DNA from 4 places in the Streptomyces sp. NBC_00016 genome. Region 2 is predicted to be linked to each of the others. Evidence: riboswitches for the same ligand, from Rfam matches in the RefSeq annotation. Region 2 holds a riboswitch; each other region holds the start of a gene.
The links. A riboswitch is a leader RNA that binds a small molecule or an ion and turns the genes downstream of it on or off. The one in region 2 is predicted to bind S-adenosylmethionine.
Positions count from the first base shown of each region.

Region 1: another riboswitch for S-adenosylmethionine. It lies ahead of OG933_RS03905 (putative leader peptide); the one in region 2 lies ahead of OG933_RS31380 (aminotransferase class V-fold PLP-dependent enzyme).
Region 3: another riboswitch for S-adenosylmethionine. It lies ahead of thrC (threonine synthase); the one in region 2 lies ahead of OG933_RS31380 (aminotransferase class V-fold PLP-dependent enzyme).
Region 4: another riboswitch for S-adenosylmethionine. It lies ahead of OG933_RS07660 (amino acid ABC transporter permease); the one in region 2 lies ahead of OG933_RS31380 (aminotransferase class V-fold PLP-dependent enzyme).

Region 1 covers NZ_CP108304.1:846,660-853,785, reverse strand. The annotation lists gene OG933_RS03920 (ABC transporter permease) at 1-544, opposite strand, end outside; gene OG933_RS03915 (ABC transporter permease) at 541-1,500, opposite strand; gene OG933_RS03910 (ABC transporter substrate-binding protein) at 1,509-3,131, opposite strand; gene OG933_RS03905 (putative leader peptide) at 3,338-3,469, opposite strand; SAM riboswitch class IV at 3,489-3,598, opposite strand; gene OG933_RS03900 (SAM-dependent methyltransferase) at 3,759-4,574, opposite strand; gene OG933_RS03895 (protein kinase domain-containing protein) at 4,834-7,126, shown strand, end outside.
Region 2 covers NZ_CP108304.1:7,116,596-7,123,721, forward strand. The annotation lists gene OG933_RS31370 (cytochrome bc complex cytochrome b subunit) at 1-383, shown strand, start outside; gene trpD (anthranilate phosphoribosyltransferase) at 555-1,619, shown strand; SAM riboswitch class IV at 1,699-1,815, shown strand; gene OG933_RS31380 (aminotransferase class V-fold PLP-dependent enzyme) at 1,995-3,356, shown strand; gene OG933_RS31385 (Lrp/AsnC family transcriptional regulator) at 3,389-3,670, opposite strand; gene OG933_RS31390 (rhomboid family intramembrane serine protease) at 3,667-4,452, opposite strand; gene OG933_RS31395 (hypothetical protein) at 4,626-4,865, shown strand; gene OG933_RS31400 (NYN domain-containing protein) at 4,934-6,277, shown strand; gene OG933_RS31405 (C40 family peptidase) at 6,489-7,126, shown strand, end outside.
Region 3 covers NZ_CP108304.1:5,441,955-5,449,080, reverse strand. The annotation lists gene OG933_RS24245 (cold-shock protein) at 258-464, opposite strand; gene OG933_RS24240 (MoaD/ThiS family protein) at 918-1,193, opposite strand; gene thrC (threonine synthase) at 1,312-2,610, opposite strand; SAM riboswitch class I at 2,629-2,794, opposite strand; gene OG933_RS24230 (glucosyl-3-phosphoglycerate synthase) at 2,965-3,909, shown strand; gene OG933_RS24225 (trehalose-6-phosphate synthase) at 4,026-5,438, shown strand; gene otsB (trehalose-phosphatase) at 5,426-6,298, opposite strand; gene OG933_RS24215 (DUF3263 domain-containing protein) at 6,329-6,574, opposite strand; gene OG933_RS24210 (ABC transporter substrate-binding protein) at 6,626-7,126, opposite strand, start outside.
Region 4 covers NZ_CP108304.1:1,708,201-1,715,326, forward strand. The annotation lists gene OG933_RS07650 (transporter substrate-binding domain-containing protein) at 1-370, opposite strand, end outside; gene OG933_RS07655 (amino acid ABC transporter ATP-binding protein) at 444-1,247, opposite strand; gene OG933_RS07660 (amino acid ABC transporter permease) at 1,244-2,224, opposite strand; SAM riboswitch class IV at 2,621-2,740, opposite strand; gene OG933_RS07665 (glutathione S-transferase C-terminal domain-containing protein) at 2,807-3,703, opposite strand; gene OG933_RS07670 (DoxX family protein) at 4,363-4,863, opposite strand; gene OG933_RS07675 (hypothetical protein) at 4,860-5,027, opposite strand; gene OG933_RS07680 (carbohydrate kinase family protein) at 5,181-6,110, opposite strand; gene OG933_RS07685 (class II aldolase/adducin family protein) at 6,150-6,836, opposite strand; gene OG933_RS07690 (TetR family transcriptional regulator) at 6,894-7,126, shown strand, end outside.

The sequences.
Region 1 (7,126 bases), 6.3 Mb from region 2:
GGATCGACAGCAGTACGTCGACGAAGCGCATCAGCACGTCCTCCACCCAGCGGCCGACGAACCCGGCGACCAGGCCGATGAGGCCGCCGACCACGAACGCGAACCCCACCGCGATCAGGGTCGCCTTCAGTGACAGCTGGGCACCGTGCACCACCCGCGAGAACACATCACGTCCCAGCTCGTCGGTGCCGAACCAGTGCCCGCCGCCGGGGCTGCGGAAGTTCTCCGCCGGCACCCCGTGCAGCGGGTCCTGCGAGGTGAACAGCCCTGGCCAGAACGCTGCCAGCACCACCAGGACCAGCACCAGGACCGAGGCCAGCAGCCCGGGTCGGCGCAGCAGGAACAGCAGGAACCGTCGCGGTCCGACACCGCGTCCGGCACTCGCGGGGCCCGGGTCGGCCCCGGGATCCACCGGCCGGGCCAGGCCGGCCGCGGCTCCGACCTCTCCGACCGCTCCGACCGGTCCGACCGCTTCGGCGGTTCCTGCCGTTCCGGCGGTTCCTGCTGTTCCGGCGGTGACACCGTCGGCAAGTGTCCGGCTCATGCGGGACGCACCTTCCTGCTCGCCGCCACCACGATCCGCGGGTCGAGCAGCGGGTAGACGAGATCGACGATCAGATTGGCCGCCACGAAGATCAGCGCCCCGAACACCACGACCCCCTGGACCAGCGGGATGTCCTGGACCGTGACCGCGGCGGCGGTCACCCGGCCCAGACCGTCGCGGGAGAACACCGTCTCGACGACGACCGAACCGGCGATCAGCTGACCGGCCAGCAGTCCGACGACCGTCAGCGCCGGCAGCGAGGCGTTGCGCAGCGCGTGCCGCAGATGGATGCGCAGCCGGCCGGCGCCCTTGGCCCGGGCGGTCTCCACATAGGCCTGGTCGAGCGCCGTGAACAGGCTCTTGGCCAGCACCTGCGCCACCAGGGCGCCGGTCGGGACCGCCAGCGTCACCGCGGGCAGCACCAGGCCCCGCAGCCCGTCGTTGCCGAACGCCGGGAAGAGCCTCGTGCGGAAGGAGAACAGCTCGACGAGGACCAGCCCGACCCAGAACGTCGGCACCGACACCCCCAGCGGCGGCAGCGACAGCAGCAGCTGCCGCAACCAGCGCCGGGTGGTGTAGGTCGCCAGCACCGCGAGCCCGCCGCCGAGGAACACGGCGAGGAGCAGTGCCGCCCCGGTCAGCTGGAGGGTCTGCGGCAGCGCGTCGGCCAGCGTCGCGGTCACCGGCCGGCCGGTGGACACGGAGTCGCCGAAGTCGCCGCGTACCGCCCTGCCGAGATAGTCGGCGTACTGCGCGAGAATCGGCTTGTCGAAGCCGTACTCGTGCCGCAGCGCGGCGAGTTGGGCCGGATCGACCTGACCCGTGTCCGCTCCCGCGCCGGCCATCGCCGAGACCGGATCACCGGGCAGGTAGTCCAGCACGAGGAAGGACACCGTGTAGGCCGCCCAGAGCACCCCGAGGGCCTGCGCGAGTCGCTTGACCACATAGAGACGCATGCCGGCCGCTATCCGATCCAGGTGTCGTGCAGCTGGATCCGGCTGGAGGCCTCGAAGTCGAGGTGGTGCACCTTCTTCGCCACCCCCAGCTGGGTCTGAAGCTCCACCACGGGTACGACGTAGGCGTTCTGCACAAGCAACTGCTGTGCCTGGATGACGAGTTGCTTGCGCTTCGCCGCGTCGGTCGTCGCTGCCTGCTGGGTCAGCGCGGTGTCCAGCGGGCCGGCCGGCAGGTGGTAGAAGTTGGCCAGCCGGGTGGAGTACGAGCTGCGCAGGATGTCCGGGTCGGCGCGGGTCACGTTGCCCCACACCGCGTCGAAGTCGCCGGACTGAAGGGTCGGGGAGAACTGGGCGATCTGGAGCTGCTTGAGCACCACCTCGACACCGACGGCCTTGAGCTGCTGCTGGATCAGTTCCAGCGCGGGCTGGTTGGTGGCCGCGTTGGCGAACCACTTGACGGTCAGGCTCAGCTTCTTGCCGTCCTTGACCCGGACGCCGTCGCTGCCGGCCTTCCAACCGGCCGCGTCCAGCAGGGACTTCGCCTTGGCGGCGTCGAAGGCCAGGTCGGAGCCGAGGTCGGTGTAGTCCGGTGTGGTGTGCGCCAGGATGCTGGTCGCCGGCTCGGTGCCGGTCGGGAACACGGCGTCGACGATCTGCTGCCGGTCGATGGCGAACAGGATCGCCTGGCGTACCTTCGCGTCCTTGAAGAGCGGCCGGGAGTTGTTGAGCCCCAGGTTGAACACCACGCCCGGGTTGGCCCGTGCCTGGAGGTTCACCGCGCCGCCCTTGAGCGCCGCCTCGTTGGCCCTGCCGACGCTGCCGATCGCGTCCACCTGGCCGGACTGGAGGCTGCCGGTGCGCACGCCCGCCTCGGGCACCACCTTGAACACCAGCTTGTCCAGGTACGCCTCGCCCTGCTTGGTCCACAGCGAGGAACCCCAGGCGTACTTGGCGCGCTTGGCCAGGGTGATCGACTGGTTCTGCACATAGGCGCTCAGTACGAACGGCCCGGATCCGACCACGCCCTTGCTGCACTTCTCCTGCGGGCTCCTGTGCACGCTCGCCGACGACTCGATGCCCAGCGAGTGGGTGGCCGTGGCCTGGAGGAACTGCGCGTTGGGCTGCTTGAACCTCACCCGCACCGTGAGCGGGTCCACGGCGGTGGTGCTCTCCACGCCGCTCAGGTACCCCTGGGCGAGTGTGCCGAGGGCGCCGAGCTTCGGCACCGCGTCGAAGTTGTCCTTGACCACCTGCGCGGTGAGCGGTGTCCCGTCGCTGAAGGTCACCCCTGATCTCAGGTGGAACGTGAACGTCGTGGTGTCCGAGCTGATGTCCCAGCTCTTCGCGAGCCACGGCACGATCTTGCCGGTCTTGGGGTCCTGGTCGGTCAGCGAGTCCACGACCTGACGCAGTGAGTAGATGGTGTCGTTGCTGCCCACCTGCTGCGGATCCACGCAGCCGGCGTCGGAACCCACCGCGAAGGTCAGGGTGCCACCCGACTTCGGGCTGCCGCCCTCGCCGCTCGAGCTGCCGCTGCCGCTGGACGAGCAGGCGCTGAGCAGCAGGCTGCCGGTCGCGAGTGCGGCGAGCGCCGCCCACCGGGGGGTACGGGAATCCGGATGCGCTGTCACGGGATGGTTCTCCTACTCCAAGGTCACCGCGCACATGCCGGTGCGGAACGCGGCCATGGCGATGCGCGGAGGGTGCCGGCCACGCACGGGCCGGCACTGCTCAGAACTGTTCAGGGGGAGGGGACGTCGACGACCGGGTTGATGGCGACGTCGATGACGGCGTGACCGCGCCGTGGGCGAGGGTCAGCCTGCGGGGTGGGGCGTGATCAGCCCTGACACAGACAGCTGGCGGAGCGCTGCAGGTCGATGTGGCGGCGGCGCGAGAATCCGGAGAACAGTGCCGCGGTCGCGATCGAGGCGCTCAGGTTGCCGCTGTGCCGCACGCTGGTCCTCCACATCTCAGGCCCCTGGACCGGGGCCACGCGCTTGCAGAGTCGGTGACCCTGCCGGGCTTTCACCTGGAGCACCCCACCGCGCAGGAGGGTTGCCGGTCAGCTAGCCAGGGCTTGATGCTGACACTCAATGCCGGGGTCGATCTTACGGAGTACTGGGATTATCCGTCAATATCGGTAGGAGAGTTGAACAGCTCCGTCGCACCGGCCTGGAGGCGGGTGCGACGGAGCGGCGTCAGTGCGCGGGCCGCCCGTCCGGTGAGCCCGTCCGGTGAGGAGGGCGGCGGCGTGGACGCTACGGCTTGCGGGCGAGACCGCCGTGTTCGCCGATGACGTCCGGGGCGGGGGAGGTGGACTCCGGGCGCCAGAGGGGCACCGAGACGACGCCGGGCTCCAGGAGTTCCAGGCCGTCGAAGTACGCCGTGATCTCGTCGACGGAGCGCAGGTTGTACGGGACGGCGCCGCTTTCGTTGTAGGCGTCCTGGGCCTCTTCGAAGACCGGGTCGATGCCCCGCGAACCGTCGTTGATGGAGAGGTAGCTGCCGGACGGCAGTGCCGCCATCAGGCTGGTGACGATGGAGCGGGCCTGGTCGTGGTCGGCGACGTGCCCCAGGATGTTGCTGAGGATGAGCGCGGTGGGGCGGCTGAAGTCCAGCGTCTGCGCGGCGCTCGCCAGGATGCGCTCCGGGTCCAGCACGTTGGCGTCGACATAGGAGGTCGCGCCCTCCGCGGTGGAGTAGAGCAGGGCGCGGGCGTGGGCCAGGACCAGCGGGTCGTTGTCGACGTAGACGATCCGCGTCTCGGGGGCGAGACGCTGGGCGACCTCGTGGGTGTTGTCGGCGGTCGGCAGGCCGGTGCCGACGTCCAGGAACTGCCGTATGCCCGCCTCGGAGACCAGGTACGTGATGTTGCGGCGCAGGAACGCGCGGCTGCTGCGCGCGATGGTGACGATGCCGGGGAAGACGGCGGTGTAGGCGTCACCGGCCTGCTCGTCGACGGGGTAGTTGTCCTTCCCGCCCAGCCAGTAGTTCCAGATGCGGGCCGAGTGCGGCACCGAGGTGTCGATCTTCTGAGGTGCCGCTGAACCGGGCGTGGTCACATGGTCGGTCATGAGGGGCGTCCGTCTTTCGGCCGAGGCGTGGGCAGTTCGAGGCACAACTTACGTCCCAACGACCCTGGTACGTACACCCGTTCACATTTTCGGTCGGTTCGAACAGTGCTCTCGTGGAAACGACCGGCTTCGCGCCCGGCTGTCGGCCGGTCCGCCCGCACCGTCGGGCACACCGCCCGCACCTCTCCCCGGAGCCCTCAACTCGCCCTGTGCATAGGTACATTGAGACCGCCGAATCCTTGAGCGAGTGGGGGCGAGGATGCGCGACACGGTCCTGGACGGCCGGTACACGCTCACGGAGCGGATCGGTGCGGGCGGTATGGGCGTGGTGTGGCGGGCCAGGGACGCGCGGCTCGAACGCACGGTGGCCGTCAAGCTGCTGAGTCTGCCACCGGGCACGGCCGGCGCCGAGCGGGAACGGCTGCTCGCCATGTTCGGGCGGGAGGCGCGGGCCGCCGCCGCCCTCGACAGCTCCTACATCGTGCCGGTCTTCGACCACGGCGCGGACGGCGAAGTCCCCTACCTGGTCATGCCGTTGCTCTCGGGACGGACCCTGCGCGAGTCGGTGGCCGAGGGGCCGCTGCCGCCGGAGCGGGTCGCGGTGCTCGCGGCGCAGGTCTGCCGGGCCCTGGCGACCGCGCACCGGGCCGGCATCGTGCACCGTGACATCAAGCCGGCGAACGTGATGGTCACGGACGAGGGCATGGTGAAGGTGCTCGACTTCGGTATCGCCAAGTTCCTCGACGCGACGACGGGCGGCCGGCTCACCGTCACCACGGACTCGCCCGTCGGCACCCTCCCGTACATGGCGCCGGAGCGCTTCACCCGTGGCGCGGACGACGGCCGCACGGATGTGTACGCGCTGGGCTGCACGGTGTACGAGATGCTCACCGGCGCACCGCCGTTCGACTCGGCGTCGGCGCCCGCGCTGATGCACTGCCATGTGTACGAGACACCGCAGAAGCCGTCGGTACGGTGTCCGGGGCTGGCCCCCGAGTGGGACGAGCTGGTGGGGCGGATGCTGGCGAAGCCGGTCGGTGAGCGACCGACGGCGGACGAGGCACGGGCGCTGTTCGAGAATCTGGCCGCGCCCGCGCCGCCGCTCTCCGCGTCCGCGCCCCGGCTCCCGGACCACACCGCCCCGCCGGGGCGGGATTCCGCCGCCACGCCACCGGGGAGCCCGGCCCGGATCTCCGCGCACCGGGGTCGGCAGGATCCCGCCCCTGTCCCGGCCCCTGTCCCGGCCCCTGGGCCGGTCGCGGCGGATGTCACGCCCCCCGGCCTCGACGTCACCTCGTACCTCCTCGCACCGCCGCGCCCGAGGCAGCCGCCGACCGTTGCCGCGCCCCCACGCCGACGCGGGCGCGTCGCGTGGATCGGGGCCTCCGTGGTCGCCGTCGCGCTCGTGGCGGCACTCGCCGTCCTCCAGCCCTTCGGCGGCGACGACGGCGACGGCGGGGGCAGCGGGAAGAACGGCTCGGTCGGGTCGAAGGCCCCCACCGTGGCGCCGGTGGCGAAGACCCAGACGCTCACACTCGGTTCCGCCGCCGACTCCAAGGGCCCGGCCCCGGCGGTGCGCGACGCCCGCAAAGGGGGCACGGTCACGGTCCTCGAACCCGGCGAGATCACCACCGTCGACCCGGGCAACATGTGGTCCGGCGCCGACCGGCTGATCTCCCGCCTCGTCCACCGCAGCCTGACCGCCCTCAGAACCCTGCCCGACGGGTCCGTCCGGCTCGTCGGGGACCTCGCCCAGGACACGGGCCGGTCGTCGCTGGACGGCCGCGCGTGGACGTTCACCCTCAAGGCGGGGCTCACCTACAACGACGGATCGCCCGTACGCGCCCGGGACTTCGCGTACGCCGTGGAGCGTGCCCTCGACCCCGACGAGTTCCCGATGGGCGACCGCACCCTGCGCAGTTTCCTGCTCGGGCCCGAGGACGCGGACGGCATCGGCGATGAGCACGCGATGCCGCCGGGCGTCATCGAGACCCCGGACGACCGCACGGTCGTCTTCCATCTCGACGGCGCCCACCCCGACTTCAACGTCGTCCTGGCCGGCCCCAACGGCGCTCCGGTGCCGGAGCGGGTCTCCGAGATCTCGGGCACCTCCGTCCTCCTGCCGTCGACGGGCCCGTACCAGATCGGCTCCTTCACAGGTGCCAAGAACCTCACGCTCACGCGCAATCCGAAGTGGCGCGCGGACACGGACCCGGTGCGCACCGCGTACCCCGACCGGTACGAGATCACCGGCGCGCTCACCCTCGACGAGATCAGGTCCCGGATCCGCGCGGCCGGTCCGGACTCCGCCGTGATGACGTTCTCCGGCTCGCTGGACAAGGACGGGCTGGGCACGACGGACGGCGCCACCGGCAGCGGAACGGTGCGGGTGACGTCACCGGCCCCCTACGTCCACGCGTACTGCGTCGACACCGAGCGGGTGCCGAAGCTGAAGGTCCGCCAGGCCATCGCCACCGCGTATCCGGCGGCGGACGTCCTGGCCGCGAGCGGCGAGGACGGTGTCGCCACGCACCATCTGATGCCGCCGGGCA
Region 2 (7,126 bases):
TCGTCCGGATCTTCTTCATCGCCGGACCGGTCATCGCGTACATCGTCACCAAGCGGATCTGCCTCGGCCTCCAGCGCCGGGACCGGGACAAGGTGCTGCACGGTCGCGAGACCGGCACCATCAAGCGCCTGCCGCACGGTGAGTTCATCGAGATCCACGAGCCGCTCAGCCAGGAGCAGCTGCACACCCTCACGGCGCACGAGCAGTACGAGCCGGCCGCGATCGGCGCCGCCGTCGACGAGAACGGCGTCGAGCGCAAGGTGCAGGGCAAGGAGAAGCTCCGCGCCAAGATCAGCGGGGCGTACTTCGGTGAGGACCAGCAGATTCCGAAGCCCACCGCCGAGGAGTACAAGGAGATCACGAGCGGCCACGGCCACCACTGATCGCTGAGGCGTCGCCACGCCACAGGAAAGGGCCCCGTCCGGTCTTCGGACGGGGCCCTTTGCCGTGCCCACGGGCTGGATAGGGTGGGGTGCACCTTGTCACGAGGTGCGCGACGGCACACGACGTACCCGATGTACCCGACGAACACGACGACACACGCAGGAGCGGCTATGAGCGCTGTGACCCCCGCTGGAGGCGACACCGCGGCGGGCCGTTCCTGGCCCGAGGTACTGAACGGTCTGCTGTACGGTCGCGACCAGGACGCCGACGCCACGTTCTGGGCGCTGGACCGGATCATGCGCGGCGAGGCGACCGACGCGCAGATCGCCGGGTTCGTGGTGGCGCTGCGGGCCAAGGGCGAGACCGTCGCGGAGATCAACGGGCTCGTCCGGGCGATGTACGAGCACGCCAACCTGATCGAGGTGCCCGGCCGGACCGTCGACATCGTCGGCACCGGCGGCGACGGCGCGAAGACGGTCAACATCTCCACGATGTCGGCGATCGTCGTGGCCGGCACGGGCGCCACGGTCGTCAAGCACGGCAACCGGGCGGCGTCCTCCGCGTCCGGCGCCTCCGACGTCCTGGAGAAGCTCGGCGTCAATCTGGAGCTGACCCCGCGGCGGGTGGCCGAGGTGGCCCAGGAAGCCGGGATCACCTTCTGCTTCGCGATCAAGTTCCACCCGGCGCTGCGTCATGTGGGCGCCGCGCGCGGCCAGTTGGGCATCCGCACGGTGTTCAACGTGCTCGGCCCGCTGACCAACCCCGCCAAGGTGCGGGCCCAGGCGGTCGGGGTCGCGGACCCGCGGATGGCGCCGGTCGTCGCGGGCGTCTTCGCCGAGCGCGGCAACTCGTCCCTGGTCTTCCGGGGCGACGACGGCCTCGACGAGCTGACCACGACGGCCACCTCCCATGTGTGGGTCGTCCGCGACGGCAAGGTCACCGAGGAGACCTTCGACCCGCGTGACGTCGGGCTCGAGCTGGTCCCGGTCGAGGCTCTGCGGGGCGGGGACCCGTCGTACAACGCGGAGGTCGCCCGCCGCCTCCTGGAGGGCGAGACGGGCCCGGTGCGGGACGCCGTGCTGCTGAACTCGGCGGCGGCGCTGGTGGCCCTGGAGCCGGGCTCCGGGACCCTTGCCGGGCAACTGCGCGACGGCATGGACAAGGCGGCCGAGTCGATCGACTCGGGTGCGGCCAAGCGGGCGCTGGAGCGCTGGGTCGCCGCCACCCGGGCGTGACGCCCCACCGCTGACGGCCGTCCCGCGATCCGGACACGGGTTGCGGGACGGCGATCACTTCACGTACGTTCCTGTATCAGGTCATGAGTGACAGTCATGAGGCCCCGGCCGACTGTCCGGCAACCCTCCGTCCGTGGCGGGGTGCCCCGGGTGAAGACCAGGTCGTAGGCAGCGAGGTCTACGGCAAGCGCGGACCCCTCGCACTCTTCTGAGTGAGTACCGCCAGGGGTCCTGGTCGTCGAGGGAGCCTTCCGTGAGCAAGCGAATGCGATAGGGCGTAGAGCCCCGCCTCCGCACACCCCTTTCACCTTCCTCCGTGCTCGAGCCATGTCCGCTCGCACGGCGGTTCCCCCTTGCCTCTCACGGGAGTTCGCCATGTCTGTCTCCACCGCTGCCGCCACCCGTACCGTTTGTGCACCGCTGCCCGTTCTCGGCCGGGATGTCACGGTCCCGCTCGTCACGGGCGGCGAGGTCACCTACGCGGCGCTCGACTACGCGGCCAGCGCCCCCGCCCTCCAGCGCGTCTGGGACGACGTGGCGGCCTACGCCCCGTACTACGGCAGCGTCCACCGGGGCGCCGGCTACCTCTCGCAGCTGTCCACGGACCTCTTCGAGAACGCCCGCAGGACGGTGACCGAGTTCCTGGACTGCCGCCCCGACGACCAGCTGGTCTTCACCCGCTCGACGACGGACTCCCTCAACCTGCTGGCGCGGGCCCTCCCGGCCGGCTGCCAGGTCTTCGTCTTCGAGACCGAGCACCACGCCTCGCTGCTGCCCTGGCAGGACGCCCGGGTCACCTACCTGAACGCCCCGCGCACCCCGCGCCAGGCCGTCGAGACGCTGGAGCGGGCCCTCGCCGACCGTGACCCGCACGGCCCGGCCCTGGTCTGTGTCACCGGCGCCTCGAACGTCACCGGCGAGCTGTGGCCGGTGCGCGAGCTGGCGGCCGCCGCGCACGCCCACGGCGCCCGGATCGTCCTGGACGCGGCCCAGCTGGCCCCGCACCACCCGGTCTCCGTGCGGGAGCTCGACGTCGACTGGGTCGCCTTCTCCGGTCACAAGCTGTACGCGCCCTTCGGCGCCGGCGTGCTGGCCGGCCGCGCCGACTGGCTGGTGGCGGCCGACCCGTACCTCGCCGGCGGCGGCGCCAGCCGCAAGGTCACGCGGCGCGAGGACGGGGGAGTGGACGTGGAGTGGCACGAGAGCGCCGCCCGCCACGAGGCCGGCTCCCCGAACGTGATCGGCGCCTACTCCATCGCCTCGGCGTGCAAGGCCCTCACCGAGGCGGGCTTCGACAGCCTGGTCGCCCGGGAGGAGTGCCTGATCGCGAAGGTGCGGGCCGGTCTGGCCGAGGTCCCGCAGGTGAAGGTGCTGTCCCTGTTCGGCGACGACGCCCCGCGGGTCGGCGTGATCTCCTTCGTCGTCGAGGGCTGGAACAGCTCCCACTTCGCCGCCGCCCTCTCCGCCGAGTACGGCATCGGGGTCCGCGACGGCCTCTTCTGCGCCCACCCCCTGGTCCGCACCCTGCTGGGCAGCGACCCCCAGACCCAGGGCGAGTGCGGCGCCCCCGAGGCGGCTCCCGGCGAGAAGTCCCTCAACGCGATCCGGGTGAGCTTCGGCGCGGGAACCCCGGACGAGCACGTGGAGCGCTTCGTGAACGCGGTGCGCGAGCTGGTGAGCGAGGGCGCGCAGTGGCAGTACCGGACGGAAGACGGCCGCTGCGTGCCCGCGGTCTGAGCGACGGTCCGCCGGAGGCGGTGTTCAGCCGGTCAGGAGTCCAGCCCGATCGCGAACGCCGCCTCCAGGTCGTGCTGCGAGTAGGTGCGGAAGGCGACGTGCGTGTCCGTGCCCTCCACCCCGGGGATCTTGCTGATGCTGCCCGGGATGACCTCCGCCAGGTCCTCGTGCTCCTTCACCCGCACCATGGCGATCAGGTCGTACGTCCCGGTGACGGAGAAGACCTCGCTGACGGAGTCCAGCGAAGCGATCCGCTCCGCGATCTCGGGAATCCGGTCCACGCTGGTCTTGATGAGGACGATCGCGGTGATCACGGCTGGTTCTCTCCCTCGGGGGCCGGAGCTGGGGCGGGCTTCACTCTAGTCGCCCGCCCGTCACCCGCCGCCGCCCCTTCGAGGCCGTCCTTCGGGCCCGGCTTCCTCCCGAAACGGGCCCACGCGTAGAGGAGCCCCAGGCCGAAGCCCACCAGGTGCGCCAGATAGGCCACCCCCGGCCCCTGGGCGGCCCGCCCCGCCGCCACCCACTGCAGGGCCGCCCAGAAGGGCAGCACGACCCACGCGGGGAAGCGCAGCGGCAGGAAGAACAGGAGCGGCAGGAGACTGGTCACCCGCGCCCGGGGGAACAGGTACAGAAACGCGCCGAGGACCGCGGAGATCGCTCCGGAGGCGCCGACCAGGGACTGCGACGACTCGGCGTTGGCGGCGGCGTAGCCCAGCAGGGCCAGGTAGCCGCAGCCGAGGTAGAAGAGCGTGAACTCGACGCGGCCCATCCGGTCCTCGGTCATCGTCCCGAAGACGTAGAGGAAGAGCATGTTGCCCAGCAGGTGCACCCAGCTGCCGTGGACGAAGAGAGCCGTGGCCGGGGTCAGGGCGGCCCGTGGCGCGCCCTCGAAGAGCTCGCCGGGCACCACGCCCCAGCGCCGGAAGTAGGCGCGCTGTGCCGCCAGCAGCTCGTCGCCGGAGCCGTACGCCGGATTGAAGCCCGAGGCGGGCCCGATCAGGAAGATCAGGCAGCACAGGGCGATCAGTGCGTAGGTCACCGGCGCCGGGCGGTTGCGGACCACCCTGCCGACCGTCCCGTTCCAGTCGCCGATCATGAGAACAAAGCATGACGTAATCGGACGCACTCGTCCGGACCGCCTCGCCGCCGCGGACGGATGGGCGGCGAGTACCCGCCAGGCCGTAGGGTTACGAGCCATACGCGCGGGGGAGCCTCCGGCCCGACCCCGGCAACCGGAAGCACGACACTAGAAGGAAGCGGATAGCCACGATGACGGTTCCCCTGCCGACCGCCGCGACGCGGTGGCGCTGCACGCTCTGCGGCAACCTCACGCGGTTCGACGTGACGCGCTCGTCGAAGGTCGTCGAGTACGTGCACCTCGACCTCGCCGGTGAGCCGAAGGTCGAGGAGCGCGAGGTGGTCAGTGAGACCATCGAGTCGGTGCGGTGCCGCTGGTGCAACGCCGTGGACCAGGTGGAACTCGTGGATCGGCCGGGCGCCGGTTCCTGACGATGGGGGTCCCCCGCTCGAGCGAAGCCGAGAGTGGGCGAGGCCCGCACAGTATTGGGGTGTGACGGATGGTGGAGAGCGCAGGCGGGGGGCCGGGCGACGGCGCCGCCGAGATGCTCGACCGTCCGCTGCCGGACGGCGTGCGGCGCAGGGTCGTACAGATCGTCTCCGACGGCTTCGGCGGGCTGACCGTCGGCGAACTGCCCGTCCAGTTGCGGCAGTACGCCCGGTTCGCACCGAACCGGCGGGCGAAGTTCGCGGGCAACGCGATGGCCGCCGCGCTGGAGACCGATCCGCTCTTCCGGCAGCGCATCGCCGAGAAGTTCAGAGAGGCCCAGCCGGAGCTCGCCGGCGCTCTCGACTCCGGCTCGCCGACCCCGGCCGCGGACCCGCACGAAGTGGCGGCCGCGGCCTATGTGCTGCGGCCCACCGGCTGGGTGAAGCTGGTCACCGCGGCCGGTGAGGAGGCCCAGCGGGCGGACGCCGAGCGGGCCGGCGAGGAGAGCCGGGCCGAACTGGAGCGGCTGCGCGAGGAGCTCGACCGGGCCCGTGAGCAGTCCCGGGCGGGCACCGAGGGGCTGCGCGCCGAACTGGACGCCGCGAAGAAGGAAACGGAATCGCTCCATCGCAAGCTGCGTTCGGCCCTCAGTGACGTGAAGCGGGGCGAGGCCGCGCTGCGCAAGGTGCGCGGCGAGCTGGAGACCGTGCGCGCCGAGGGGCAGACCCAGGTGTCGGCCGCGGAGAGCGAGACCCGGCGGCTGAAGGCGCGGCTCGGCGAGGTGGAGGCGGCGCTGGAGGCCACCCGGCGGGCGGCGCGCGAGGGGCGCAGCGTCGAGGACATGCGGGTGCGGCTGCTGCTGGACACGGTGCTCGACGCGGCCCAAGGGCTGCGGCGGGAACTGGCGTTGCCGCCGGTGTCGGTGCGTCCGGCGGCAACCGTCGACGCGGTCGAACCGGGACGAATGACCCCGAAGGACATCGCCACGCGTGCTCTGTCGGAGAACGATCCGGCCATTCTCGACCAGTTGCTCGCGCTGCCCCAGGCCCATCTCGTCGTCGACGGCTACAACGTCACCAAGACCGGCTATCCGCAGATGCCGTTGGAGAAGCAGCGGCTCCGGCTGCTCGGGCAGCTCTCGCAGCTCGCCGCGCAGACCGGCGCCGAGGTCACCTGTGTCTTCGACGGGGCCGAACTGGCCGCTCCGGTGCTGCTCGCGCCGCCGCGAGGGGTGCGGGTGCTGTTCTCCAAGCCGGGTGTCACGGCGGACGAGCTGATCCGTCAGCTGGTGCGGGCCGAGCCGCCGGGCCGGCCGGTCATCGTCGCCTCGACCGACCGTGAGGTGGCCGACGGGATCGCCAAGGCGGGTGCCCGACCGGTGGCTTCCGCGGTACTTCTGAAGCGGCTGTCCTAAACGTCGAAGTTCCAGGTTTATTGCCCGAATTGGCGGGATCGTCACGCAACGTAGCGTCAATCGAGCATGACTACACGTGAGTTGATTGAAAAAACTGCGTTGCGTGGTGGGTTTTTTTCTCCTGAGGATTTGAACTGATCACGGCGAGGTCACTAAGGTCAGGGCTCGCATCTCCAAACGGGTGATCACTCAAAAGAAGGAGCCCGTCTCCGTGGCGTCCCACCGTCGACCGAAGCAGCCGAGTCGCGCACGCGTGACCGTGCTGACCACCGCAGCCGCCGCTGCCGTCGTACTGAGCTCGCAGGCCGCCAACGCGGCGCCCAGCGAGAAGCTCACCAAGGACGAGGTCAAGACCAAGGTCGACAAGCTCTACGAGGACGCGGAGCAGGCCACCGAGAAGTACAACGGTGCCAAGGAGAAGCAGGAGAAGCTCCAGAAGGAGATCTCCACCATCCAGGACAACGTCGCTCGCGGTCAGGCCGACCTCAACGAGCTGCGCGACTCCATGGGTCTGGCGGCCGCGGCCCAGTACCGCACCGGGTCCATAGACCCCTCCCTGCAGCTGCTCCTCTCCTCGGACCCGGACGACTACCTGGACAAGGCGTCCGCCGCCGACCAGCTCAGCGCCCAGCAGGTCGAGGCGCTGAAGAAGATCCAGGAGAAGCAGCGCGAGCTCGCCCAGGAGCGCAGCGAGGCCTCCACCAAGCTCAAGGACCTCGCCACCACCCGCACCGAACTGGGCAAGAAGAAGAAGGAAGTCCAGGCCAAGCTCACCGAGGCGCGCAAGCTCCTCAACACGCTGACGGCCAAGGAGCAGGAGTCCCTCGCGGCCGCCGACGCCCGCGCCAG
Region 3 (7,126 bases), 1.7 Mb from region 2:
CCCACCTGGCCTGCGGGCCTCACCGACCCGGTCCTCGTTGTCACTCTCACCTTCAGAGTGCTAACGCCAATGATTAGCACTCGACCCATGAGAGTGCAAGCGCCTCCGCCGGAACCGTGCCCATGCGGACACCCCTCGCGGACGTCTCGCCGACGCCTCGCGGGCGCCCCCGGACAGACCGAAGGGCTCGCCCCCCGTGGGGGTGCGAGCCCTTCGTCAGTTGTACAGAAGAACGACGCTTTCAGTCGGCGCGTGCTTCAGCCGGTCGCAAGCCGGACCATGTCCGCCTGCGGCCCCTTCTGACCCTGCGAGATCTCGAAATCGACCCGCTGACCCTCTTCCAGGGTGCGGTAGCCGTCCATCTGAATCGCGCTGTAGTGGACGAAAACATCCGCACCACCGTCGACCGCGATGAAGCCGTACCCCTTCTCCGCGTTGAACCATTTGACGGTGCCCTGAGCCATGCCTAACTCCCCTATTACTGGCCCTTGCACGGATCCACACTTCGCGGATCCGGGTCAGACCTCACCCCCCGGTTGGCTTGGGGGCGTGCGCCGGAACGCGTCGACCGCGGCTGAATGTATCTGTCCAACTGCCGTCTGCAACAGGTCAGTCGGACGAGAATTCCGGACGCACGGGATCCGGAATGTGGCGAGAATTCGCCTGAATTAAGGGCAAGTCGGGCCCTGCATAAGCCACAAATGCCACGAAAGAGGCGCACACATTGGCTGCTTCTTATCGGGCGCGGGGCAGAAATCAAAGGCTCCGGATCCGGTGATCCGGACCGGGTTCCCCAACTGTACCGCGCTCAACCACACTGAATTGCCCCCTCCGCTTCTATCGCGGAGAGGGCAATTCGATGAACGCTCGGTAATCGCTGTTACCGACGGTTACTACCGATGGGTACTGAACTACGGTCAGCCACCTGCGACGGCCGGGATGATCGAGACGCCGGCGCCGTCCGGGGTCGCCGTCTGCAGACCCTGCTCGAAGCGGACGTCGTCGTCGTTCACGTACACGTTGACGAACCGGCGCAGCTTGCCCTGGTCGTCCAGGACCCGGGCGGCGATGCCGGTGTGGTTCTTCTCCAGGTCGGCGATGACCTCACCGAGGGTCGCCCCCTCGGCCTTCACCTCGGCCTGGCCGCCGGTGTAGGTGCGCAGGATGGTGGGGATGCGGACGTTGACGCTCATGCTCTTTCGACCTCCGGTCAGGCGGAGCGCCCCGAAGGGCGCGGGGCTGTCTGGATCGTGCGGCTGCCGCCGCGTGGGCGCGACCAGCCCCACGGCCCGCAGACGAACAACAAATCTCTCAGCCGAGACCCGCGTCCCGGAACGACTCCAGGGTCGGGCGGATGGTCGCGGTCAGGCCGCTGCCGGCCACCGCGTCCAGCGTCTTCAGACCGTCACCCGTGTTCAGCACGACGGTGGTGAGCGTCGGGTCGAGAAGACCGTTCTCGATCAGCTTGCGCGTCACACCCACCGTCACACCACCGGCGGTCTCCGCGAAGATGCCCTCGGTGCGCGCCAGCAGCTTGATCGCGTCGACGACCTGCTCGTCGGTCACGTCCTCCACCGCGCCGCCGGTGCGCCGCGCGATGTCGAGGACGTACGGACCGTCCGCCGGGTTGCCGATGGCCAGCGACTTGGCGATGGTGTTCGGCTTCTGGGGGCGGACCACGTCGTGCCCGGCCTTGTAGGCCACGGACACCGGGGAGCAGCCCTCGGCCTGCGCGCCGAAGATCTTGTACGGCTTGTCCTCGACCAGCCCGAGCTTGATCAGCTCCTGGAGGCCCTTGTCGATCTTCGTGAGCTGGGAGCCGGAGGCGATCGGCACGACCAGCTGGTCCGGCAGCCGCCAGCCGAGCTGCTCGCAGATCTCGTACGCCAGCGTCTTGGAACCCTCGGCGTAGTACGGCCGCAGATTGACGTTGACGAAGCCCCAGCCCTCGCCCGCCGAGTCGCCGATGAGCTCGGAGCAGAAGCGGTTGACGTCGTCGTAGTTGCCCTCGATGCCGACGAGCTCGCCGCCGTAGATGGCGGCCATGACGACCTTGCCCTGCTCCAGGTCGTGCGGGATGAACACGCAGGACCGGAAGCCCGCCCGGGCGGCGGCGGCGCCGACGGCACCGGCCAGGTTGCCCGTGGAGGAGCACGAGAGAGTGGTGAAGCCGAACGCGCGGGCGGCCTCGATGGCCTGGGCGACGACCCGGTCCTTGAAGGAGTGGGTCGGGTTGCCGGAGTCGTCCTTGACGAAGAGCTTGCCGGCGTCGACGCCCAGTTCACGGGCGAGGTTGTCGGCCTGGACGAGCTTGGTCCAGCCGGGGTTGATGTTGGGCTTGTCGGCCACGTCCGCGGGGACGGGCAGCAGCGGCGCGTAGCGCCAGATGTTCGCGGGCCCCGACTCGATGCGCTTGCGGAGCTCCTCCGTGTCGTAGGAGGAGAAGTCATAGGCGATCTCGAGCGGGCCGAAACACTCCTCGCAGGCGAAGACCGGGCCGAGGGGCACGCGGTGGCCGCACTCGCGGCAGGTCAACGCCGCGGCCGGACCGAGGTCGACAGCAGAGGACGTCGTAGAGTCGGTGGTGCTTGCAACAGTCTGCGCAGCCATGTGAGGCGAGGCCCTTTCTCCTCATCTTCCTCACGACGCATCTCGCCGTGAGACGGATTTGGCACCTTCCCGAGCCGGGAGCCTCGCGAAGCGATCACCACATGGATCAGTGATCGTTACGAGACCGGCTGGAGGGTTGCCGGGGCTTCATCGGGCCGTATCCCTCTGCCCCTCTGGATGAGCGGTATGAAGTTGTGAACGGGGGGAGACCTCGGACATGCGATGGTCATCCGCGTTGTTCAAGACTGTAACCGAAGGCCAGGACAGTTGAGATAGTCGTCCGAACCGCGAGATGGATCACACGGTCACCTCCCGTGCACCCGGTGTGATCACGACAGTGAGGAGCCGCAGACTGTGCTTCGAGAAACTGAGCGCTGGCTGGCCACCCGCTCCTGGTCCGCGACCGATCGTCCGCTCCACCGGATCCTGGCCGCGAAGCGCGCCACGAACCAGTCGGTGTCCGTCGTCCTGCCCGCGCTGAACGAGGAGGAGACGGTCGGTGACATCGTCGCGATCATCCGTCACGACCTCATGCACCAGGTCCCGCTCGTCGACGAGATCGTGGTCGTCGACTCGGGATCGACCGACCGTACGTCCGAGGTGGCCGCGGCGGCCGGCGCGCGGGTCGTCCACCGGGACGACATCCTGCCGCGGATACCGGCCGTGCCCGGCAAGGGCGAGGTCCTGTGGCGCTCCCTGCTGGTCACCACCGGGGACATCGTCTGTTTCATCGACGCCGATCTGAGGGAGTTCTCCTCGGACTTCGTCTCGGGGATCGTCGGCCCGTTGCTGACCGACCCCGGGGTGGATCTGGTCAAGGGCATGTACGACCGTCCGCTGGGCGGCGCGGCCGGCCAGGGCGGCAGGGTCACCGAGCTGATGGCCCGCCCGCTGCTCAACATGCACTGGCCGCAGCTGGCCGGGTTCGTGCAGCCGCTCGGCGGCGAGTACGCGGCCCGCCGCAGCCTGCTGGAGCAGCTGCCCTTCCCCGTCGGCTACGGCGTGGAGCTGGGCATGCTGGTGGACGCCCTGCACCTGGTGGGCCTGGACGCCCTCGCCCAGGTCGACATCGGCGTGCGCAAGCACCGTCACCAGGACGGGCAGGCGCTGGGCCGGATGGCGGCGGCCATCTACCGCACCGCCCAGCTCCGGCTGGCCCGCGGGCACCTGATCCGCCCGTCCCTCACCCAGTTCGAACGGAGCGCGGACGGCTTCGAGCCGCGCACGTACTCCGTGGACACCGAGGAACGGCCGCCGATGGCGGAGATCGCGGAGTACGCGACCCGCAAGGTCGCGTGAGTGCCGGACGGGCCGTATACGGCATGGCGCCGACCACGGCGACACGGCCGGATACGGCCCGTCCACGCAGCGCGACCGTACGTTTGAGCGTTTCCCGACCGGGCTAGGTTGGGCGTATGGCTTCCACGCACGACACTGCCGCCCGGGCCGCCGAGGTGCTGGTCGCGTCCAACCGCGGTCCGGTCTCCTACGAGGTGCGCGAGGACGGCTCGCTGCACGCGAAACGCGGCGGCGGCGGGCTGGTCTCCGGCCTGTCGGCCATCGGGCCCGAGGCGGGCGCCCTCTGGGTGTGCTCGGCGCTCTCCGACGGCGACCGGGAGGCGGTCCGGCGCGGGGTCGGCGAGGAGGGCGTGCGCATGCTGGCCGTTCCGGCCGACGTGCACGAGGACGCCTACAACGGCATCGCCAACTCCGTGCTGTGGTTCGTCCACCACCTGCTCTACCAGACGCCGCTGGAGCCCGCCTTCGACGCGGAGTTCCGCCGCCAGTGGGCGTCGTACGAGGCCTACAACCGGGCGTTCGCGGAGGCGCTGGCCGAGGATGCGGCGGACGGCGCGGCGGTCCTCGTCCAGGACTACCACCTGTGTCTGGTGCCGGGGATGCTGCGTGAGCTGCGGCCCGACGTGCGGATCGGCCACTTCTCGCACACCCCGTGGGCGCCGGTGGACTACTTCGCGCTGCTGCCGGGGGACATCCGCGAGCAGCTGCTGCGCGGGATGCTCGGCGCGGACCGGCTGGGCTTCCTCACCCGGCGCTGGGCGGACGCGTTCACCGCGTGCTGCACGGAGTTCGCCGGCGGCCCCGGCAGGACGCGGATCGGCGTGCACGGTCTCGGCGCCGACGCCGACTTCCTGCGCGAGCGCGCGCACCGGCCGGACGTCGACGAGCGCATGGCGGCGCTGCGCGCGGAGATCGGCGAGGGCCGCAAGGCGATCGTCCGCGTCGACCGCACCGAGCTGTCCAAGAACATCGTGCGCGGGCTCCTGGCCTACCGGCAGCTGCTCGACGACCACCCGGAGTGGCGCGAACGGGTCGTCCACGTGGCCTTCGCCTACCCCTCCCGCCAGGACCTCGCCGTCTACCGCGACTACATGGCCGAGGTGCAGCGGCTGTCCGAGGAGATCAACGACGCCTACGGAACGCCCGGCTGGACCCCGGTCCTGCTGAACCTCAAGGACGACTTCGCCCGCTCCCTCGCCGCCTACCGGCTGGCCGACGTGGCCCTGGTGAACCCGATCCGCGACGGCATGAACCTGGTCGCCAAGGAGGTCCCGGTCGTCTCCGACGAGGGCTGCGCGCTGGTCCTGTCCCGTGAGGCGGGGGCCTACTGGGAGCTGCGCGAGGACGCGATCACGGTGAACCCGTACGACGTCCTGGAGACCGCCCGCGCCCTGCACGAGGGGCTGACCATGAAGCCGGAGGAGCGGGCCGAGCGCACGAAGCGGCTGTCCGCGGCGGCGACCGCGCTTCCCCCGGCCCAGTGGTTCCTGGACCAGCTGAACGCGCTGCGGGAGATTCAGCCGAGCTGAGCGGCCAGTTCCCGCAGCAGCCGTACGACGCCGGCGGGCCCGTCGACGACGAGGTCCGCGCGGTCCGCGAGTTCGCCTACCTCGGTGCTGCCGCTGCACACCAGCAGCCCGGGTACACCGTCCGCGCGGAGCTTCTCCACGGCGGCGAAGGCGGGCAGGTCGCCGAGGTCGTCACCGGCGTAGAGGACGGACCGCGCGCCGGTCTCGCGGACGTGCTCCAGCAGGGCGACGCCCTTGTCCATGCCCGGCGGGCGCAGCTCCAGGACCATCCGGCCGGGTTCGACGATCAGGCCGTGCCGGGCGGCGAGGTCGGTGAGCGGGGCCCGCAGCGCTTCGAAGGCGGCCCGGGGGTCGTCGGCGCGGCGGGTGTGAACGGCGACGGCCCGGCCGCCCTTCTCCTCGACCGAGACACCCGGCAGGTCCCCGGCGGCGGCCAGGACCCGCGGGAGTTCGGCGCGGACGGCGGCCACTCCCGGGTGCGGGGCCGGGGCGCTCAGGGCGCCGGTGCGGGCGTCCCAGCGTTCGGCGCCGTAGTGGCCGAGGACGGCGAGGTGCTCCAGTCCTGCGGCCCCGGCGAATCCGCCGTGCCGGACGGCGACCTCGGCGGGCCGCCCGGTGATGACGGCCACGGCGGCGATCTTCGGGGCGAGGGCGGTGAGCGCGGGGACGGCGCCGGGGTGCGCCCGGGCGTCCTCGGGGTTCTCGACGATCGGGGCGAGGGTGCCGTCGAAGTCGAGCGCGACGAGCGTGGTGGCCGGCCGGCCGACGATCGCGTCGAGCGCGGCGCGGCCCGCCGGGGTGACCGGAACGGGGAGGGAGAGGGGTTCGGGTTCCGAGGAGTGCGTCTCGTGGGTGCCCATACGCCGACGATAACCAACGCACGCCCGCGGCTAGCGCTCCCCCCGCCTCGCCTCCCGCACCCTGCGCAATCTGTTCACCGTGACCGGGTCGTGGGCGAGGGCGCGGGGGTCGTCCAGGAGGGCGTTGAGGAGTTGGTAGTAGCGGACCGGGGACAGGTCCAGTTCCTCGCGTATCGCCCGTTCCTTCGCGCCGGGGCCGGAGAACCCGCGCCGCTCCAGGGCGAGGATGCCCCGCTCCCCCGCCCCCAGCCCGTCCGCTTCCGCTCGCCGCTCCATGTCCGCACGGTAACGCCCGGCACCGACAGCGGCCCAGCGCCGGCCGGCTCGTCAGCCGGTGCCGGCGTCCAGCGTCGTGGCCGTGGTCTGGAGTTCGCCCAGTACGCCGGCCGGGTCGCCGTTCGCGGTCACGGCCCGGCCGATCCGCTGCTTGATCTCCGCGCTGACCTTCGCCCAGGAGGTCCGTCCGACGGGGTAGGTCTCGGAGAGCGGGAGCTGGTCGAGGAACGGCTTGAGGTCGGCGTCCTCCTTGGCCGCGCCCATGACCTGGGAGGCCGAGTTGGTGACCGGCAGCAGGTCGTACTCGCGGGAGAAGTCCAGCACGTTCTTCTCGCTGTAGACGTAGTCGAGGAAGTCGCCGACCTGCTCGGCGTGTCCGTTCTGCTTGAAGGCGGTCATCCAGTCGGCGACGCCCATGGAGACCTTGGTCGGGCCGGCGACGCCGGGCATCGGCACCATGCCGAACTTCACGCCCTTGCTCGCGGCCGCCTTCATCAGCGAGGGGTGCCCGTTGAGCATGCCCACGTCGCCGGCGGCGAACGCGGCGAACGC
Region 4 (7,126 bases), 5.4 Mb from region 2:
CGAGGACCGCGGCCACCAGCCGGCCGAGGTCGGGCTCGGCACCGGTGAGGGTCTTCTGGTCGTCGCCGACGTAGGCGAGCGGGGCGAAGCCGGAGGGCAGGGCGCCGATGCCGATGTTCAGCTTGCCGCTCTTCTTGATCGCGTCGGGCAGTTCGGCGCTGATGGACTTGACCTCGGAGACCTTCAGTGCGGTCTCCTCGGCGGCGCCGTTGGACACCCGGCCGACGGTCACGCTGCCGGCCGCGCTGCCGGTCGTGGTGGCGGCCTCGCTGTCACCACCGCAGGCGGCGAGCCCGGTGGCGAGGGTGGCGACCGCGGTCGCCGCGGTGATGCCGCGAATCAGGCTGCGTCGGGTGAAGTGGGCAGACATGGCCGTCCTTGGTAACTGGTGTGACTGGGCGAGAGGGTGGTGGTGTGGGGGGAGGTCGTGGGGTGCTGCGGTGTCAGAGCACCTTGCTGAGGAAGTCCCGGGTCCGCTCGTGCTGCGGTTTGTCGAGGACCTCGCCGGGCGGGCCCTGCTCGACGATCTTCCCGCCGTCGATGAAGACGACCCGGTCGGCGACCTCGCGGGCGAAGCCGACCTCGTGGGTGACGATGACGAGCGTGGTGCCGCTGGTCGCCAGGTCCTTGATGACGGCGAGGACCTCGCCCACGAGCTCGGGGTCGAGGGCGGAGGTGGGCTCGTCGAAGAGGATGACGCCGGGGCGCAGCGCGAGGGCGCGGGCGATGGCGACGCGCTGCTGCTGGCCGCCGGACAGCTGTCGGGGATAGGCGCCGGCCTTGTCGGCGAGGCCCACCCGGTCCAGGAGTTCACGGGCCAGTTCCAGGGCGGCGGACTTGGCGAGTCGCCCGGTGGCGGTGGGCGCGGCGGCGACGTTGTCCAGCACGGTCAGGTGCGGGAAGAGGTTGAAGTTCTGGAAGACGAAGCCGATCCGGCCGCGCTGGGTCAGGATGGCCCGTTCGCTCAGCTCGCGCAGCCGGTCGCCGTTGCGGCGGACACCGATCAGCTCGCCGTTGACGCTGACATAGCCGATCTCGGGCTTCTCCAGGTGGTTGATGACCCGCAGCAGGGTGGACTTGCCGGAGCCGGACGGGCCGAGGATCACGGTGACCTCGCCGGGCCGCACGGTCAGGCTCACCCCGTCCAGGACCCGGTGGGCGCCGTACCACTTGTGCACGTCGTGCACCTCGACGGCGGCGGGCACGATCCCCGCGGTGTCGGCGCTCTGCACGGTCTCGGTGGTCATACGGCGGCCTCCCGGCGGATGCGGGCCCGCAGGTCGGTGAGACCGGTCCGCAGTTTCTGAAGCGGCGTCGGCGGCAGGGAACGCGTGGCGCCCCGGGCGTAGTACCGCTCGACGTAGAACTGGACGACGGAGACGAGGCTGGTCAGGATCAGGTACCAGACGGTGACGACCAGCAGCAGCGGCACGATGTCGCCGGGGTAGGTGGCCCCCATGGTCTGCGCGGTGCCGAACAGGTCGAGCAGGGACACGTAGAAGACCAGCGAGGTGGACTTGACGAGGCCGATCAGCTGGTTGACGTAGTTCGGCGTGATCGACCGCAGCGCCTGCGGGAAGACGATCTTCCAGAACTGGTAGCGCTTGGGCAGGCCGAGGGCGGCGGCCGCCTCGTGCTGGCCCTGGTCGACGGAGAGGATGCCGCCGCGAACCACTTCGGCGGCGTAGGCCGCCTCGTTGAGGCTGAGGCCGACGACGGCGATCACCATGTCGGTGGCCAGCCGGGACTCGTCGAAGCGGAAGAACGCCGGGCCGAAGGGAACCCCCACGCTCAGGGTCTGGTACAGGGCGCTGAAGTTGTAGAGGAAGAGCAGCACCACGATCAGCGGGATGGAGCGCAGCGCCCACACGTAGGTCCAGCTGACCGCGCGCAGCACCGGGCTCCTGGAGAGCCGGGCGAGGGCGAGCAGGATGCCGCCGAGGAGGCCCAGCACCGCGCTGTAGGCGGCCACTTCCAGGGTGATCAGCAGTCCGTCGAGGATGACCGGCCGCAGGAACCAGTAGCCGAAGCGGTCCCACTGGTAGAAGGGGTTGGAGATCAGTCCGTGCGTGAACTGCGCCACCAGGACCAGGGCCACGGCGGTGGCGATCCAGCGGCCGGGCTTGCGCAGCGGCTGGACGCGCTGGGCGGTGAGCTTCTCCGACGGGACGTCGATGGCGGGTGCGGGCTCGGCGAGGGTCACGGCGCCTGGGGGTTCACTCATGAGGGGCTCCGGCGGGAGTCGGACACCCCGGGTCACGGCGCACGTGCGTGGCCGGACGCGCTTCGGCGGGGCGGCGGGGACCGCTCCGCGGGCGCGAACAGGGCATGGCGCACGGATGCGTACAGGAGACCGGGGTGGGGCGGACAACGGCACACCGCTCGGGCGGTGTTCGTCAGGAACGCGGAGGCGGGGCTGCGGTGCGAGGGGTTCGTTCAGCCCCGACAGCGGGCACGGCCCGGTGCGGTACACAGTGCGCTGTTCACGCGCAGGAGGTCGACGGCGCGGTTGGCGACGAGGATGTCGAGGTACGGCCGTACGCAGCCCCGGGGGCGACGGGGCGCCGTCCGATGAGCTGCGTACATGTCCGTCACCATCACTGTTCCGGCCCCTGAGGGGCCCTCGCGCTTACCGATACGTCATTACCGAAACGTCGGTCCGGTCGTCACCTGGGGCACCCCACCGCGGAGCGAGGGTTGCCGGTCAGCTAGCCAGGGCTTGTCGCTGACGCTCATGACCGTTCTGGGCCGTAAGTAAGACAGTTGCCCGAACGAATGTCAACGGCGGTCCGGTGGGTGGACCGGGTCAGGGCCGGTTGACCTGCGGTCGGACCGCCGAACCGTCTGCCGCGTGGGTCTCCCAGTCCAGGATCTGGACGGCGGCGCCGGCGGCCTCCAGGCCCTGGCAACGGGCGTGGTGGCGGCGGGCGATGGCGTCCAGGTCGAGGTGGGCGCCGAAGGCCGGACGGGCGGCCAGCCGGCGGGCGTAGGCCCACAGCGCGGGGTGGTCGGCGATGCGGTGCACGGCGGCCGCGTCCAGGTGGTAGCGGTGCACGGTGTCGAGTTGGACCAGGGCGACCCACAACTCGACGTCGGCCGCGGTGATCTGATCGCTGATCAGGTACTCGTGGGCGCCGAGCCCTCGCTCCAGCACCCCGAGCGTGGTGACCAGCGTGTCGAGGGCGGCGGTGCGCTCCGCCTCCTCGGCGTCGGCCGCTCCGGCGCGCTGGGCGGCCTCCTCGATGCCCTGGGCGCACATCCGCTCGACGGCCTCGATCTGCGACTCCGCGCCGCACGGGTACAGGGTGGGCCGGCCGCCGCCGAAGCGCCGGGCCAGGTCCCGGGCGATGTCGGGGCCGTGGCTGCTGACGATGCGCCCGGACCAGTCGTCGCTGAGCACGGGTGCGAGGGCGGGTCCGGTGTACCGGTGCGCGCTGGCGTCGTACAGCGGACGCAGCGCGGAGTGGCCTCCGTCGGGGCAGTCCGGGACGGCGGGCAGGAAGGTGACCGGGCAGGCCTTGTCCAGGCCGAGGAGGCTGTGGGTGACGGCGATGCGCAGACAGTCGGGGTCGGCCGCCGCCAGGTGGAGGCGGTAGCGGCGCGGCACCGCGTAGTGGCCGCTGCGCGCGTCCCGGCCGATCCGGCCCCGGAAGGCGGCGGCGGGGCGGGTGGACAGGTGGGCGGCCAGTGGTGTGACGGACATGACTCTCCCCGGGGGCGGGACGCACACAGGACGTGCGCGCGGCGGATGCGACGTCGAAGAGGGAGGTGCGGACCTCGTCCGCACGTGCCGGGTGCGGCCGCGTCCTCGGGACACCGCCGGTGCGGTTCGGCGCGGGGACGGGCCCGGCTCAGTCCTGGAACCTGATGGCGCTGCAGACGCGCTTCAGGTCGATGTGACGGCGGGAGGTGAGAAGGGGTGACGACCACGCCGTGCGGCCCGCTCGGCCGGTGGTCGGCTCCAGTCGCCCCATTGTTTCCCTACCCGTTCACTAGGATTCCCGAATCGAGTGTCGATCCGCCTCGAGCCTCCGTCAAGGGGGCGTCCACCAGGTGAGTACCGGCGCCACCCGGGGGAGGGTCGCCGAGGCGGTCCAGAGCGGTTCGAGGGTGGCCGCGGCGCTCACCCCTACCGTGTGCCGATGAGCGCGCCCGGGGCCTCCATCGGGGTGGCCCGGCCGGGGCCCGCGGAGCGGGCACCATGGGACGCCGCCGCACTCGACGGTGCCCGTGGCACTCTCGGGGCCCGGACGGGCCGCCCGGCTCACAGGGTGGTCGCGAAGCCCGCCTCGACGATCCGGCGGGCCATCGGCGCTCCCTGGCCGCCCAGTCCGATGAACCCGACGTGCATGGGGCGCCTCCTCAGCCCTCCTGCCGGGGCCGCCAGAACACGGCCAGCAGCCCGGCCGTCGCGACGACACCCACCCCGAGCACCACACCGGCGCCCGCCCATCCGGTCACCCCGATGTCCGCGGCCTCGTCCACCGCGTACTCCCCCGGCCCCCACGCCCCCAGCGCCACCGCGAGGACGCCCAGGACGAGGACGTACTCGTAGCCGTCCTTGAACACGAAGAAGCCGTTGCGGCGGTGTGCGAGCAGGCCCGCCACCAGCATCACGGACAGCACCGCCGCGCAGGCCAGTGAGGTCAGGAAGCCCGCCAACAGCAGGACGCCCGCGCCGAGTTCGGTGAGGACACTGAGCCATGCCTGGAGTCTCGGGCGGGTGAGCCCGAGCCCGCCGAACCAGCCGGCGGTACCGGATATGCCGCCTCCGCCGCGCCAGTGGTTCCAGCCGTGCGCCAGCATCACCCCACCGAGCACGACCCGTACGAGCAGCAGTGCGGTGTCCGAAGCCTCACTCATCGCCATGTCCCCTTCTCCGTCGGCAGCGCCCGCACACCCGGCGCGCACTCCTCGACGAGGGCGGGCACGTGCGGGCGCTGGGCGAGAGCGGTACGGCGGACGCCGGTGTCGTGGCCCGCGCCCGCCTGCTCGTGGCGTACCACCCGTGGGGCTCCGGTGAACATGGAAGCGAGCTCCGCCGGTCCCTCGGGACCGTTCACCCCCACTCGTTCGTACGCGCCGAGGGTGAAGTGCACGGGCGCCCGGACCGGGGCCGAGGACCGACCGCCGGCCCCTTCACCTCCCGGCAGCCGACCCCTCCCTCTCCCCGATCCCCCTCAGGTGCGGGACTTGGTCGTCGCGGCGAAGGCGTCGGCGGCGGTGAGGTCGAAGTCGCCGTGGTCGCTGCCGAGCCCCTGGGCGACGAGTGCGGCGGCGGCGCTGCCGAGGACGGCGGCGTCGCTCGGCGTACGGCCCAGGCTCACGCCCCGCAGGTAGCCGGCCGAGAACGCGTCGCCGCACCCGGTGGTGTCGACGACGTCGACCACGAAGGCGGGGACCGGTTCCGCGCCGTCCGCGCTCACCACGAGCGCGCCGTCGCCGCCGCGCGTGACGGCGACGACGCCCGCACCGGCGCCGAGGAGCTTGCGCGCGCCGGTCAGCAGGTCGCTCTCGCCGGTGAAGCCGAGGACCTGGTCCTCGTTGGGCAGCAGGTGGTCGATGTACGGCAGGGCAGCCTCGATCTGGTCGAAGCTGCCGAGGACACCGGGGGCGAGCAGGTCCACGGAGGTGACGACACCGTGTTCCCTGGCGTACGACAGGATGCGCGTGGCGACCTCGACGCCGATCAGCTCCGGTCCGCCCAGGTGCAGATGGTCGGCCTCGGCGAGGGCGTCCCAGGGGACGTCGTCGAGGCCGTAGGTGATGTTGGCGCCGAGCAGGTGCAGCGAGGGGCGGTCTCCGTTGGGCCGGATCGGCAGCACGCTCGCGGAGGTGGCGGTGTCCGTGCGGCGGACGAGGAACTCGGTGTCGATGCCCGCCCGGTCCAGCAACCCCACCAGCAGGTCGCCGGTCGGGTCGGAGCCGATGGCGCCTGCGCTGCGCACCTGCGCGCCCAGCTTGGCGAGGGTGAGCGCGGTGCCGCCCGCGGTCCCGGCGGCGGTCATCCGGATGTCGTCGACCAGCGTCGCGCCCTGGCCCTCGGGTATCTCCTGCACCGGCCGCACCAGCACGTCCAGGACATGCACGCCCATGGTGAAGATCTTCATCGGCTATCCCCCTTCATCGGCCTCGTCGCCGTATCGGCTTCATCGGCTCTGTTCCTGCGCGGGTGGTACGGGGTGGGTGGTGCCGTAGTCGCGGGCGATCGCGGCCTCGATCACGGCGAGTTGCTGCTGCTCGTCGAGGAAGCGGGGGCGGCCCATGGCGGCCGCGCGCTGGTAGACACCGCAGGCCCATTCGAGCAGCAGCGCGTTCTCGACGGCCTTTTCGAGAGTCGTCCCGTGGGTGACGGCGCCGTGGTTCGCCAGCAGGGCGGCGCTGCGGCCGTCGAGCGCGGTGAGCACTGACTCGGCGAGTTCGGGGGTGCCGAACGTGGCGTAGGGCGCGACCCGCACCGTGCCGCCGAGAGCTAGCAACTGGTAGTGGATGCAGGGCAGTTCGTCGAGCACGCAGGAGACGGCGGTGGCCATCGGGGCGTGGGTGTGGACGACCGCGCCGGTTCCGTAGCGGCGGTAGACCCCGAGGTGCAGCTCCAGTTCCGAGGTCGGCCGCAGACTTCCGGCCACCACCTCGCCGTCAAGGTCGACCACGGTCACCTGGTCCGGGGTGAGTTCGGCGAGGACCGCTCCGGTCGCGGTGACCGCGACCCGGTCCTCGACGCGTACGCTCACGTTGCCGGCCGTGCCGATGAGGAGGCCTTCGGCCCCCAGGCGCCGGCAGACGTCCGCGACGGCGGCCCGCTCCTGTCTCAGCGCCGAGCTTGAGGCGGTCATGGGCGCGAAGGTAGCGTAAACGTGAAACAAAGTCACGTTCATGTTTGGAGGCAGTCCTTGGTCCAGGCGACCGCGGGTCCGGGCGGTGGCGCTCCCCTGCGCCGCACGCCGCGGCAGGCGCGCAGCAAGGCCCGTCTGGCCCTGATGCTGGAGGCCGCCGAACGCATCCTGGTCGGCGACGGCGTCGAGGCGCTCACCACGACGCGGGTCGCGGCCGAGGCGAAGGTGTCGGTCGGCTCGCTGTACCAGTACCTCCCCGACCGTGACGCGATCATCGACGCCCTCGCCAC